Regions from separate parts of the Pseudomonas sp. NFX224 genome, predicted to be linked through region 2. Evidence: predicted binding sites of a transcription regulator. Region 2 holds the regulator's gene; each other region holds the start of a gene.

Region 1 (3,601 bases), 1.9 Mb from region 2:
TGAAGTTGTGTCGTATATGGAAGATCGCAGCCTTCGGCAGCTCCTACCGGAATATGCGTAATCCTGTAGGAGCTACAGCCTGCTCGCGATGGCTATGTCAAAGGTACTTCAACGAAACCGATCCACCTCGGAACGCAAATCCGCCGCCAGTTTTTCCAGCTCTTTGGCGGTGACGGCCAGGTTGGACACCACTTCACGCTGCTCGCTGTTCGCCAGCGCAATGCTTTGCAGGTTGCTGCTGAGCAAGGTCGCGGTGCTGCTCTGTTCCTGGGTGGCAGTGGTGATGGCGGCGAATTGCTGACCGGCCGAACGGCTTTGTTCGTCGATCCGTGCCAGTGCCGATGCCACGTTGGCGTTGCGCGACAAGCCTTCTTGCATCAGCACATTGCCCTGTTCCATGGTGCTGATGGCGTTGCCGGTTTCCTGCTGGATGCTCTGGATCATTCCGGAGATTTCGTCCGTAGCCTGGCGAGTCCGTGAGGCCAGGTTACGCACTTCGTCGGCCACCACTGCGAATCCCCGACCCTGCTCACCGGCACGGGCGGCTTCGATCGCGGCGTTCAGCGCCAGCAGGTTGGTCTGTTCGGCAATCGAGGTAATCACACCGACGATGCCGCCAATTTCCTGGGAGCGCTGGCCGAGGGTATTGATCACTGTCGCGGTGCTGTTCAATGCACCGGCGATTTGCTCCAGCGACGAGGATGCTTCGTCCATCGAGGTACGACCGATCTGCGTTTGCTGTGCGTTTTCCTGGGCCAGACGCTGGGTGTTGCCCATGTTGTCAGCGATGTTCAGGGACGTGGCGCTGAACTCTTCCACGGCACCGGCCATGCTGGTGATTTCGCCGGATTGCTGCTCCATCCCTTCGTAAGCGCCGCCGGACAAGCCGGACAAGGCCTGGGCGCGGCTGTTGACCTCCATTGACGCGTTGCGGATGTGCTCGACCATGGTGGACAGCGCCTGGCTCATCTGGTTGAAAGCACGCGCCAGTTGGCCGATTTCGTCGTTGCTCGATACGCTCAGGCGCACGCTCAAATCACCGGCGCCCAAGGCTTCGGCCTGACGCACCAGATCACTCAGCGGCGCGAGTTTGCTGCGCAACAGCCAGACCGCCGAGCCCACCGCCAGCAACATCGCCAACAGACTGCCGATGGCCAACTGGATGCCGACGCTCCAGGTCACGGCGCTGATTTCGGTCTTCGGCATGCTCGCTACCACCGACCACGGCCCGTCTTCGAACGGCACGGCGATGCTGTAGAAGTCTTCGGATTTGTCGCTCCAGAACTCGCCCTTACCCGGGGTTTTCGCCAGGGCATTGATGGCCGGGACGGCCTGGTCCAGCGCCTCTACGCCAGCAATCGGGACCAGCCATTTGTTCTGCTCGTCCAGCAGCGCCAGGGAGCCGGTCTGGCCGATGCGAAAGCGCTTGAGGTTTTCGAACTGAGCCTTCTGCGCGTCGGTGTAGTCGAAACCGACGTACAACACCGCAATGACCTTGCCGCTGCTGTCGCGCACCGGGGTGTACTGCGACATGTAGAAGCGTTCAAACAACAGGGAGCGACCCACGAAGCTCTGCCCCGCCATCAAACGGGCGTAAGCCGGGTTCGCGTGGTCGAGCACCGTACCGATGGCGCGGTTGCCGTCTTGTTTGGTGACGTTTGTGCTGACTCGAATGAAGTCTTCACCGCTGCGCACGAACACCGTGGCCACGCCCGCGGTCATCTGCTTGAACTCGTCCACTTCCTTGAAGTTGTTGTTGAGCACCACGTTGCCCAGGTGCAGGCCCGGCGTCTGCGTGCCTGCCACGACCACTGGCTCGTCCGGATGCACGCTCAGCCCACTGGTGAAGCGCGTCTCGAACAACCCCGCCAGGCGCTGGGTACTTTCACGCAACGTGCTGTGAAAGGTACTCAACTGATCGGCCAGCAATCGGGCTTCGCTGGCCAGATGCTCTTCGCGGGTAGCGAGGTTGGCCGAGTCCAGCGAGCGCAGGGCGAACAAGGTACTGCCGGTAATGACGATCGCCAGAATCACAGCGAGCGCAAGACCAAGCTGTGAAGCGATCCGGGCACGGGGTTGAGACATGACAGCTCCTGGCCGAGCGACCGGATCATCCTGATCGCGACGCATGCTCAGCAAAATTTCTAATAATGGGGGTAGCGTCGAACCTGCACGAAGGTCCCACGTGAAGATTTTCGGCGGCGAACGGTAATACTTGAGCAGCAAGGCAGGATATAGCTGAAGGCCACTATTGCAGCGGCTTCATCGTTTCAGCTCAAGTGCACGACATCCGGCAATTCCATCGCCCGGACTTCACCTTGCAGGAAGTCGCTGAGCCGACGCATGCGCTCGCCGCCGGGGCGGGTTTTCGGCCACACCAGGTAATACTTTTCGCCGCTGGCGACGGCGGTCGGCCACGGCAGGCTCAAGCGTCCTTGCGCCACATCTTCCGCCACCATCAGCAGATCCCCCATGGACACGCCATAGCCCCGCGCTGCAGCGATCATGCCCAGTTCCAGCGTATCGAACACCTGCCCGCCCTTGAGCGACACCTGATCGGCCAGGCCCATGCGCTCCAGCCAATTGCGCCAGTCGCGCCGATCCGGCGTCGGGTGCAGCAGCTCGGTGTTGGCCAGGCGCGTGACGCCCCACGGCTGATCGCCCCGCAGGTTGGGCGCGCCCACTGGAATCAATTCCTCGGGAAACAGGTAACTCGCCTCCCAGTCCGGCGGGAAATGACCATTGCTCAGCAGCACCGCACAGTCGAACGGCTCGTCATTGAAGTCCACCGAGTCGACATCCATCCAGGCACTGGTCAATTGCACTTCGTTGCCCGGCTGCAAATGGCGGAAGCGGCTGAGGCGCGCCAGCAACCAGCGCATGGTCAGGGTCGAGGGAGCTTTCATGCGCAGGATGTCGTCTTCGGCGCGCAAGGTATTGCAGGCACGCTCCAGGGCGGTGAAGCCCTCGCGAATGCCCGGTAACAGCAAGCGCGCTGATTCAGTTAGCTGCAAGTTGCGGCCGCTGCGGTGAAACAAGCGGCAGGCAAAATGCTCCTCGAGCGTACGAATATGCCGACTGACCGCACTTTGCGTAATCGACAGCTCTTCAGCGGCGCGGGTGAACGAACTGTGTCGCGCCGCCGCTTCGAATGCGCGCAGGGCATATAAGGGAGGAAGACGACGTGACATCAGGAAAGCTCCTACAGCGGGATTGAGCCACCCTAGCAGAAACTCTCCAGCATGAGTTTGAATCATGCCACCCATCCTTTTTATCCCTTTGTGCAAACGCATCAGAGCGCCGAAAATCGGTGCTCTCCTGTACTCTTTGAAAATCGAGCGTGATGACCATGCAGCATCCAGCACGTATTGAACTCTGGGCCATCCTGCGGCTGTCGGGGCCGTTGATTGCCTCGCAGTTGGCGCACATGCTGATGGTCCTCACCGACACCTTGATGATGGCGCGCCTGAGTCCCGAGGCGCTGGCCGGTGGCGGGCTTGGCGCGGCGACCTATTCGTTCGTGTCGATTTTCTGCATTGGCGTGATCGCGGCGGTCGGTACCCTGGTGGCGATCCGTCAGGGCGCCGGCGATATACTTGGC
Region 2 (3,601 bases):
CAAATGCAGGAAGAGCCCAGCGAAGAAGCCATGGCTGACATGTTCGCTGATATCTACCACAGCCCCACCAAGCAGGTAGGCTGAGGTAACAATGAATAGTTTTTGTACCTACATCGATGGTCTGCCATGCATTGTTCCGTTTGTGAACGCGCAGCCAGTAATGTGGCCTCCGTCTATGCAAGACAAGGTAAAGAAATAACATGGGCAGCATGCATCCCGTACAGGTGATCGCGGTGACCGGCGGCAAAGGTGGCGTCGGGAAAACTAACGTGTCAGTGAACTTGTCCCTGGCTTTGGCTGAGCTTGGCCGGCGCGTCATGCTGCTGGATGCCGACCTGGGGCTGGCGAACGTCGACGTTCTGCTGGGCCTGACACCCAAACGTACCCTGGCCGACGTGATCGAAGGCCGTTGCGAGCTGCGCGACGTCCTGTTGCAGGGGCCCGGCGGCATCCGCATCGTTCCAGCCGCGTCCGGCACCCAGAGCATGGTTCATTTGAGCCCGGCGCAGCACGCCGGCCTGATCCAGGCCTTCAGCGACATCGGCGACAACCTCGACGTGCTGGTGATCGACACCGCTGCGGGTATTGGTGACTCGGTAGTCAGCTTCGTCCGCGCGGCCCAGGAAGTGTTGCTGGTGGTCTGCGACGAGCCGACCTCGATCACCGACGCCTACGCGTTGATCAAACTGCTTAACCGCGACTACGGCATGAACCGCTTCCGCGTCCTGGCCAACATGGCCCAGAGCCCGCAGGAAGGGCGCAACCTGTTCGCCAAGTTGACCAAGGTCACCGATCGCTTCCTCGACGTCGCCCTGCAATACGTCGGCGCCGTGCCTTACGACGAAAGCGTGCGCAAGGCCGTGCAGAAACAACGTGCCGTCTACGAAGCCTTCCCGCGCTCCAAGTGCTCGCTGGCGTTCAAGGCGATCGCACAGAAGGTCGACACCTGGCCGCTGCCGGCCAACCCGCGCGGGCATCTGGAATTCTTCGTCGAGCGCCTCGTGCAACAAACGGCAGGACCGGTTCTATGACAGCCAGCGGCTACAACCTCTACAAGAAATCGGCACGCGATGCGCAGTACGAGCTGATCGAGCGTTATGCGCCGCTGGTCAAACGCATTGCCTATCACTTGCTGGCGCGTCTGCCGGCGAGTGTCCAGGTCGAAGATTTGATCCAGGCCGGGATGATCGGCCTGCTGGAAGTTTCAACCAAATACGACGCCAGCAAAGGCGCGAGTTTCGAGACGTACGCGGGCATCCGCATCCGCGGTGCCATGCTCGATGAAGTGCGCAAGGGGGACTGGGCACCACGTTCGGTCCACCGCAATACCCGCATGGTCAGCGACGCCATTCGCGCGATTGAAGCTAAAACCGGCCGTGACGCTAAAGATCACGAGGTTGCGGCCGAACTCCAATTGAGTCTCGACGATTATTACGGGATTTTGAACGACACCCTGGGCAGCCGGTTGTTCAGTTTCGACGATCTGTTGCAGGACGGCGAACACGAAGGGCTGCACGAGGATGGCGCGAGTGCTCATCTCGAGCCGTCACGCGATCTGGAAGATGAACGCTTCCAGGCGGCGCTGGCGGACGCGATTGCCAATTTGCCGGAGCGTGAGCGACTGGTGTTGGCGCTGTACTACGACGAAGAGTTGAATCTCAAGGAAATCGGTGAGGTCCTGGGCGTCAGCGAGTCTCGGGTCAGCCAGTTACACAGCCAGTGCGCGGCCCGTTTGCGGGGGCGTTTGGGAGAGTGGCGAGCGCGCTGAAGGCAGTGTGGGGGCACTGCGACGTGGCTGGTGGGGTGAAAACCGCGCCGGTCTCGATCCGCTGTACTCCAGACAGTCATCGAGTGTTTTGCCAGATTGATTGAAATGGCGCGTCCAGGTGCTGGGCGCGTTTTAGTCTGCTTGGAGGTCGAATTGGACAAGAACATGAAAATCCTCATCGTTGATGACTTCTCAACGATGCGGCGGATCATAAAAAACCTGTTGCGTGACCTTGGGTTCACCAACACGGTCGAGGCCGACGATGGCACTACCGCCATTCCGGTTCTCAACAGCGGGAGCATCGACTTTCTGGTAACGGACTGGAACATGCCTGGCATGACCGGTATCGATCTGCTGCGCCACGTGCGCGCCGATGAAAAGCTCAAGCACCTGCCGGTGCTGATGGTGACCGCTGAAGCCAAGCGCGAGCAGATCATCGAAGCGGCCCAGGCCGGTGTAAACGGCTATGTGGTCAAACCCTTCACGGCCCAGGCGTTGAAAGAAAAAATCGAGAAGATTTTCGAACGCATCGGTTGAACTGCGCCACGGGGGAGCTATGGGGCATAACGAATCTTCGCAGGGCGATTTTGAATCGACCCTGAAAAAACACGCCGTCGAACTGGTCGCGAGCCTTGAAAAGGGCAAGTTCGGCGATGCTGTGCAATTGATCCATGAGCTCAACCAGACCCGTGACCGCGGCCTGTATCAGGAAGTGGGCAAGCTGACCCGTGAGCTGCATAGCGCGATCGTCAATTTCCAGATTGACCCGCACATGCCGCAAGCCGAGGAAGTGTCACAGATCACCGACGCCACCGAGCGTTTGGGGTATGTGGTCAAACTGACCGAAGCCGCGGCCAACCGCACCATGGACCTGGTGGAAAACGCCACGCCGCTGGTCAACAGCCTGGCGGACGAAGCCCAGGCCTTGAGCACGGATTGGGGACGCTTCATGCGTCGCGAAGTCGGGGCTGAAGAGTTCCGCGAGCTGGCCCGTCGCGTCGACGGATTCCTGGCGCGCAGCAGCACGGATAACCGCGCCGTGTCGACCAACCTCAACGACATCCTGCTTGCCCAGGATTATCAGGACCTCACAGGTCAAGTGATCAAGCGAGTGACCCAACTGGTCACCGAAGTTGAGAGCAACCTGCTCAAGCTCGTGCTTATGGCCAGCCAGGTGGACCGCTTTGCGGGCATCGAACATGACCGTGAAGCGATGCTTGCAGAAAAAGATCCACAAAAACATCTCTCTCAGGGTGAAGGTCCGCAGATTCATGCCGATAAAAGAGAAGACGTTGTGTCCGGTCAGGACGATGTGGACGATTTGTTATCCAGCCTTGGATTTTAGGTTTTTAGACCTGTTCTGTTAGGAGCACACCATTAATGAGCTTCGGCGCCGATGAAGAGATCCTTCAGGATTTCCTGGTTGAGGCCGGCGAGATTCTAGAGCAACTGTCCGAGCAACTGGTCGAGCTGGAAAGCCGTCCGGATGATGCGGATTTGCTCAATGCAATTTTTCGCGGTTTTCACACTGTAAAAGGGGGCGCCGGCTTCCTCCAGCTCAACGAGCTGGTGGAGTGCTGTCACATCGCCGAGAACGTGTTCGACATCCTGCGCAAGGGTGAGCGTCGCGTCGACTCGGAACTGATGGACGTGGTTCTCGAAGCGCTGGACGCGGTGAACAGCATGTTCAGCGAAGTCCGCGAGCGCAGCCCGATCACGGCTGCCACGCCTGAATTGCTCGCCGCACTGGCCCGACTGGCCGAGCCGCAAACGGCGGACGAGGCGGCGCCTGCGCCTGTCGCCGAAGGGGTTGAAGAGCCTGTCGCTGAAAGC
Region 3 (3,601 bases), 2.2 Mb from region 2:
ACAATCATGATCACCCGGCCATTGTTGACCAGTGAACGCAGCAACAGGTGCTCGCCGCTGAACTGCGAGCGCAGGGTGTTGGGCAGCAGCGCGGAAAATTGCGCATTGTTGGCTGGCGTCAGGCGCACCTGGGCCTGTTGCGCGAGCAGTCGTTGCAGCACGGTGCTCTGGCTGACCGCGATGTTCACCCCGGCGACTTCTTTCGGCAAGCCCGCCGTCTGATGGACCCGAAGATTGGCGTGGGTGCGGTCGGCCATCAAAATCATCACCCGACGCATGCCGCACGCGACCAGCGCGTCGCGGGCAGAGGTGGTCAAGTGCATGGCGTTGGTGAAGCGACTCGGTTCGACCAGCAGCTCAGCGCATTGACTGCGCCACTTTGTCAGGTCTTCGGCGGTCGGCGCCGGGGCTGGAAGCAGGCCGGCGTGCACGCGGTTCGTGCCCCACGGCCAGAGCAACGCAATGGCGGGGTGCCAGAGGTCGGGCATGGCGTGATGACGCGCGCTGTTGGCGGCTTGCTGGTGCAGTTGTTGCTGCACTTCGTCCATTGGCATTTGCAGGTAAAGGCTGGTCAGGTATTGCCAGCGCTCGCTGTGCGGACTGTCCCAGGCCTGTTGCGCCGACAGCGCCAACCCATTGGCCAGCAACACGGTGTTGGCCGGCTGGTTGAGCCAACGACGCAGCGTCGGATCGTCATCGAGACGATTTTGTTGACGCAATGGATGCTCGCTGTCGCGGGCAATGCGCAAGACTTTGACCAGCTCCCGCTGCTCGGTGAGCAACAGTTTATAGCCTTGTTGCACCCAAATCGGCAGGCGCCAGATATCCACTAGGGCCAGGCCGATTTGCAGCAAGCGCGTACCGAACAATTGCTTTTCGACTTTGCGCGCCGACTCGCCTTTATGGATGACCCGCAGTTCCCATTCTTCGAGCAATTGCGGATGCGTCAGCGCCAGTGGCCACAGCGGCGACAGAAACAGCAGGCTGCCCCAATGGATGTCCTGCCACAGTCGCGCCAGGCGACTGGCGAAAAAACCGTTGGCCTGTTGCGTGGCGTGCTGGCTGATCATTTGCAGCTGGCGCAGGGCTTTTGGAATCTCGGCCATGGGTTCGGCCGGCAAGCGCTCAAGCAGTTCTTCGGTGCGTTTCAAACCGAGGCGATTGATGGCGACCTCAAGGTTTTCCGCTGGCTCGGTCATGCTGCCATGGGTGTGCCGATTGGCTTCGCGAATAACGCTCAAGGCCAGGGCCGGGCTGTCCTGCATCAAATCGGCGATGTCACGCAGAGCGCTGCGGTTGTCGCGGATCGCCCGGCAGACACGGTCGTGACTGGCCTGCGGAATCGGCAGGCGCACACCATCCAGAAGCTTGACCCAGCCTTCAAGAGTGATCGGTTTTGGCGTCGGGACGTTCGTTTCGTTAACCATGTCTGGAGGCGATCATCGTCTGCATTACCTGTGCCCGGAATGGGTCGAAGTGGCTTTTCGCCTGAACTGGCTATAGTCTGGCGCAGTTTTGCCGATAAGTAGAAGAAGAGATTTTTTAACTTCCGAATATGACCTTGAACCCGACTCAGTAAGTGCTCTCCTACCTATGGCTAAAATAATCGGCATCATCGTCGTATTCGCGAGCGTGCTCGGCGGATACGTGCTCTCCCACGGCAAAATTGCTGCCCTGATCCAGCCTTTCGAGGTGATGATCATCGGCGGTGCGGCCCTCGGTGCATTCCTGCAGGCCAACCCCGGCTACATGACGATGCACGTGCTCAAGAAATCCCTGAGCATGTTCGGCTCGCGTTTCACTCACGCCTTCTACCTCGAAGTGCTGGGTCTGATTTACGAGATCCTCAACAAGAGCCGTCGCGAAGGCATGATGGCCATCGAAGGCGACATCGAAGATGCCGCCGCGAGCCCGATCTTCGCCAAGTACCCGACGGTCCTGAAAGACGAGCGCATGACTGCGTTCATCTGCGATTACCTGCGCATCATGTCCTCCGGCAACATGGCTCCCCATGAGCTGGAAGGCCTGTTCGACATGGAGCTTTACAGCCTCAAGGAAGATCTTGAGCACCCATCCCACGCGGTGAACGGCATCGCCGACGCCATGCCCGGTTTCGGTATCGTTGCGGCGGTACTGGGTATCGTGGTGACCATGGCCTCCCTGGGCGAGGGCGACCAGAAGTCCATCGGCTTGCACGTAGGTGCGGCGCTGGTCGGTACCTTCTTCGGTATTCTCGCGGCCTACGGTTTCTTCGGTCCGCTGGCCCATTCCCTGGCCCACGACGCCAAGGAAGAGCTGAACGTCTACGAAGCCATCAAGGCTTCGCTGGTGGCTTCGGCTTCCGGCATGCCGCCATCGCTGGCCGTGGAGTTCGGGCGCAAGGTTCTGTACCCGGCGCACCGTCCAAGCTTCGCCGAGCTGGAACAAGCGGTTCGTGGTCGTTAAGTTATGGAAAACAATCAGCCGATAATCATCAAGCGCGTCAAGCGCATCGCCGGCGGGCATCACGGGGGCGCCTGGAAAATCGCCTTCGCCGACTTCGCCACGGCGATGATGGCGTTCTTCCTGGTGTTGTGGCTGCTGTCCACGGCAACGCCGGAACAGAAGATCGCCATCGCCGGCTACTTCAAGGACCCGATCGGCTTTTCCGAAAGCGGTACGCCTTACATCATCGACCTGGGTGGTACACCGACCCTGGCGCCGGAAAATACCCTCAATCCCGAGGTGAAGTCCCAGCCGCAACCGGACAAGGTCACCGTCGACGCCGAGCAGGTCGAAGGCATGGCCGAGATGGTCGAGAAGGAGCGCCTCGAACTGTTGCTGCAAGAACTGCAGAACAAGGTCGAAGAAAACCCGCAACTGCAGAAATTCAAAGACCAGATCATGTTCGAGATCACCCCGGACGGCTTGCGCATCCAGATCGTGGATGCCGAAAACCGACCGATGTTCGACTCGGGCAGTGCGCGTCTGAAACCGTATTTCGAAGACATCCTGCTGGCCATGGCCGACACCATCAAAGCGGTGCCGAACAAAATCAGCATCAGCGGCCACACCGATGCCAAGCCGTACATCGGCCAGGGCGACTTCGGTAACTGGGAGTTGTCCGCCAACCGTGCAAACGCCGCACGTCGTGCGCTGGTGGCGGGCAGCTACCCTGACGGTCAGGTGGCGCGCGTGGTCGGTTATGCCTCGTCGGCGCTGTTCGATCGCGAGCATCCGTTCAACCCGGTCAACCGTCGTATCGACATCGTAGTGCTGACCAAAAAGGCTCAACGCGCCATCGAAGGTTCGCAAGGGGCGGAGGCTGCTCCTGATGCGCCGCAGGGTTCGGCTGCTCCGGGCGCCGCACCGGCTGCACCGGTCGACCCGAACGCGTTGCCGGCGGACAAGGAACCGCTGCCGGCTCACGAGCTTCGTGAGCGGTTGAACCTGTTCGACGATCCGGCGCCAAAAACGGGTGAGCCTCCGAAGCAGTGATCCACAAAAAAGCCGACAGCAATGTCGGCTTTTTTGTGGACGCTGTCTTTTAGAATCCGCGAATGATTCGAGACTTGAGATCCGTATGGAACCGATCGGCATTCGTCCTGTTAACGCTGCGCAC
Region 4 (3,601 bases), 460 kb from region 2:
AGCAGGAAATCATGAAGGCCTACGACGTTCAGTCCGCTGACGGCGTTGCATTCCGTGGCGCGTTCCTGATCGACGACAAAGGCGTTGTCCGTTCGCAGATCATCAACGACCTGCCGCTGGGCCGTAACATGGAAGAGCTGCTGCGTCTGGTCGACGCTCTGCAATTCCACGAAGAGCACGGTGAAGTCTGCCCTGCCAACTGGAAGAAAGGCGACAAAGGCATGAACGCTTCGCCAGAAGGCGTTGCGGCTTACCTGACCGAGCACGCTGCCGCACTGTAAGGCACGCTCCAGGTACAAAAAAACCGGCTATCGAGGCCGGTTTTTTATGGGCGGGATTTAACCGATGACCTGTCAGTCGTCGAAATCTTCCCAGCCGCCCATCTGTTTCCAGCGATTGACGATGCCGCAGAACAGCTCGGCGGTCTTCTCGGTGTCATAGCGAGCCGAGTGAGCCTCGCGACCGTCGAAGTCGATGTCCGCTGCCTGACAGGCCTTGGCGAGTACGGTTTGACCGTAGGCCAGACCGGCGAGGGTCGCGGTGTCGAAACTGGAGAACGGATGGAACGGGTTGCGCTTCATGTCCAGACGCGCAACTGCCGCGTTCAGAAAGCCCAGGTCGAAGCTGCTGTTGTGTCCGACCAGAATCGCCCGCTTGCAGCCGTTGGCCTTCAGCGCCTTGCGCACGCCGCGGAAGATATCGTTCAGGGCCGTCTCTTCACTCACTGCCATGCGCAGTGGGTGATCGAGCTTGATCCCTGTGAACTCCAGGGCTGCGGCTTCGACGTTCGCGCCTTCGAAAGGCTCGACGCGGAAGAAGTAGGTGTGATCAGGGTAAACGAAACCCTTTTCATCCATGGCGATGGTGGTCGCGGCGATTTCCAGCAGGGCGTCGGTGGCCGAGTTGAAGCCACCGGTTTCTACGTCGACGACAACGGGCAGGTAGCCACGAAACCGTGCGGCCATCGGGTGACGGGAACCGCCGCCACCGCCTTGACCTTCCTGTTCATCGTCGAAATGGTCTTCACTCACGCGTGTTCCTCCAGCAGGCGCCAGCGCAGTTTTTCACCGGCGCGCAGCGGGATAACGGTCAGCTCGCCAAACGGCAGGCTGGTCGGGGCGGTCCATTCTTCGCGAACCAGGGTGATGCGATCGGTGTTGGCCGGCAGGCCATAGAAACGCGGGCCGTTGAGGCTGGCGAAGGCTTCGAGCTTGTCCAGCGCGTTGCGCTGTTCGAAGGCTTCGGCGTACATCTCGATCGCCGCATAAGCGGTGTAGCAGCCGGCGCAACCGCAGGCGGCTTCCTTGGCATGCTGGGCGTGGGGCGCCGAGTCGGTGCCGAGGAAGAACTTCTCGCTGCCGCTGGTGGCGGCGTCGAGCAGGGCTTCCTGGTGCGTGTTGCGCTTGAGGATCGGCAGGCAGTAGAAGTGTGGCCGAATCCCGCCCACCAGCATGTGGTTGCGGTTGTACAGCAGGTGATGCGCAGTGATGGTTGCGCCAACGTTGGCCGAGGCCGAGTTGACGAACTGCACGGCGTCTGCCGTGGTGATGTGTTCGAACACCACTTTGAGCGTCGGGAAACGCTCGACCACACGACGCATGTGCTCATCGATGAAGTTTTTTTCGCGGTCGAACACGTCGACATCGCCGCGGGTGACTTCACCGTGGATCAACAAAGGCATCCCGACTTCGGCCATAGCCTCGATCGCCGGGAAAATCTTGTCGATGCTGGTGACGCCAGAGTCCGAGTTGGTGGTCGCGCCGGCCGGGTACAGCTTGGCGGCGTGCACGAAACCGCTGGCCTTGGCCTCGCGAATTTCTTCAGGCTGGGTGCGATCGGTGAGGTACAGCACCATCAGCGGTTCGAACGGGCTGCCGGCCGGGCGGGCAGCGAGAATCCGCTGGCGATAGCCGTCGGCTTCAGCCACATTGCGGACCGGAGGGACCAGGTTAGGCATGATGATGGCGCGACCAAAGGTGCGCGCAACATCCGCAACGGTATTGGTCAACACGGCACCATCGCGAAGATGAATGTGCCAGTCGTCGGGACGCAGCAGGGTCAGGCGGTCGGACATGAGGGGATTCCAGGCGGGTCAAACTGAGGGGAATGCTACCGGAAAAGACTCTTGCAGGCACTCGCTATCAAGTTTTGCCGCAAGCTTCCGATATCCAACAGGTATGCCGTAAACATCTGTGTGTCGGTCTTTTTGTTGTCGAAGCCAGTGGAGCCTCCCGTGCGCCAGCGTTATTTAGCCTTGCTCAGTGTGTTTGCCAGCCTTCCTGCGATGGCGCTCACTTTCCAGACGCGTCTGGAGAGCATTGAGTGGACGGTCGAAGGAGACAAGTTCGAGTGCCGCCTGACTCAGCCGATCACCGATTTCGGTTCGGGACAATTCGTGCGTCGCGCGGGCGAGCAGGCGACGTTTCGTCTGAACGCTTATAACGCAATGATGGGCGGTGGCTCGGCTACCCTTTTGGCGGCCGCTGCACCGTGGCAACCGGGGCGTGGCGATATCAATCTTGGTTCCGTACGCATCGGCAGCGGCAATGTGTTGTTCAACAGTTCGCAAGTGCAGGCGGGGCGGTTGATCAGCGGCCTGATGGACGGGCGCAGTCCCGTGGTTCGACACTCCTCGGGCGATGGCCGGGTGTCGGAGGTGCGCCTGTTGCCGGTCAAGTTCAATAAGGCCTTTGCCGATTATCAGGGCTGTGTGGCCAAGCTGTTGCCGCAGAATTTTGATCAGGTGAAACAGTCCGAAGTCGGTTTCCCGGGTGGTGGTATTGATCTGGATGCGGCCGCGAAAGCCAAACTTCAGGTGATGATCGAGTTCATGAAGGCCGATCCGACGGTCAATCACATTGAACTCGATGGCCATTCGGACAACAGTGGCAATCGCCTGACCAACCGTGATCTGTCTCGACGTCGGGCGCTGGCGGTGATGGAGTTCTTCAAGGCCAACGGCATCCAGGAGTCGCAAATCACCATGCGTTTCCACGGCGAGCGTTACCCGCTGGCGCCGAATTCCAACAACGCCAACCGCTCGAAAAACCGTCGGGTAGCCGTACGCCTGGAGCGGGGCGCGCCCGCGGAACAAATGGCTCCTCAAGCCACGAAACCGGCAGCCTCCGCAACTTCCTGACTCATCGGTCATCGTCGCGCTCTCGACATATTCTGTCGCTTCGTCGTCATAAGCTGTCGCGCCACTGTAAATTATTCTGTATGAGCGGTAGACTTCCCGGCTTTCCGTAGAACCCCGTGGAGTGATGGCATGGCGGACGTAAACAAGGTCGTTCTGGCGTATTCCGGCGGCCTGGACACTTCGGTGATCCTCAAGTGGCTGCAGGATACTTATAACTGTGAAGTGGTGACCTTCACCGCTGACCTGGGTCAGGGCGAAGAGGTCGAGCCGGCACGCGCCAAGGCTCAGGCCATGGGCGTCAAAGAAATCTACATCGACGACCTGCGCGAAGAGTTCGTGCGCGATTTCGTGTTCCCGATGTTCCGCGCCAATACCGTTTACGAAGGCGAGTACCTGTTGGGTACTTCCATCGCTCGTCCGCTGATCGCCAAACGCCTGATCGAAATCGCCAACGAAACCGGC

Evidence for each region. The regulator FliA, encoded in region 2, starts transcription of late flagellar genes. The targets are predictions, from matches to a motif close to CTAAAGTTTNNNNNNNNNNNGCCGNTAA.
Region 1: ACNYC6_RS12580 (methyl-accepting chemotaxis protein) is a predicted target of FliA. The motif match lies at 2,193-2,220, and genes of this name have one in related genera.
Region 3: motA (flagellar motor stator protein MotA) is a predicted target of FliA. The motif match lies at 1,498-1,525, and genes of this name have one in related genera.
Region 4: ACNYC6_RS19185 (flagellar protein MotY) is a predicted target of FliA. The motif match lies at 2,141-2,168, and genes of this name have one in related genera.

Annotation. Positions count from the first base shown of each region.
Region 1 is NZ_CP183416.1:2,804,153-2,807,753, forward strand. Features, by position in the region: gene ACNYC6_RS12580 (methyl-accepting chemotaxis protein) at 109-2,085, opposite strand; gene ACNYC6_RS12585 (LysR substrate-binding domain-containing protein) at 2,271-3,191, opposite strand; gene ACNYC6_RS12590 (NorM family multidrug efflux MATE transporter) at 3,350-3,601, shown strand, end outside.
Region 2 is NZ_CP183416.1:4,673,321-4,676,921, forward strand. Features, by position in the region: gene flhF (flagellar biosynthesis protein FlhF) at 1-84, shown strand, start outside; gene fleN (flagellar synthesis regulator FleN) at 201-1,031, shown strand; gene fliA (RNA polymerase sigma factor FliA) at 1,028-1,768, shown strand; gene ACNYC6_RS21390 (chemotaxis response regulator CheY) at 1,934-2,305, shown strand; gene ACNYC6_RS21395 (protein phosphatase CheZ) at 2,325-3,113, shown strand; gene ACNYC6_RS21400 (chemotaxis protein CheA) at 3,149-3,601, shown strand, end outside.
Region 3 is NZ_CP183416.1:2,434,832-2,438,432, reverse strand. Features, by position in the region: gene ACNYC6_RS10945 (HDOD domain-containing protein) at 1-1,427, opposite strand, end outside; gene motA (flagellar motor stator protein MotA) at 1,594-2,445, shown strand; gene motB (flagellar motor protein MotB) at 2,449-3,477, shown strand; gene ACNYC6_RS10930 (toll/interleukin-1 receptor domain-containing protein) at 3,527-3,601, opposite strand, start outside.
Region 4 is NZ_CP183416.1:4,210,809-4,214,409, forward strand. Features, by position in the region: gene ACNYC6_RS19170 (peroxiredoxin) at 1-281, shown strand, start outside; gene rnt (ribonuclease T) at 354-1,031, opposite strand; gene pyrC (dihydroorotase) at 1,028-2,074, opposite strand; gene ACNYC6_RS19185 (flagellar protein MotY) at 2,234-3,139, shown strand; gene ACNYC6_RS19190 (argininosuccinate synthase) at 3,269-3,601, shown strand, end outside.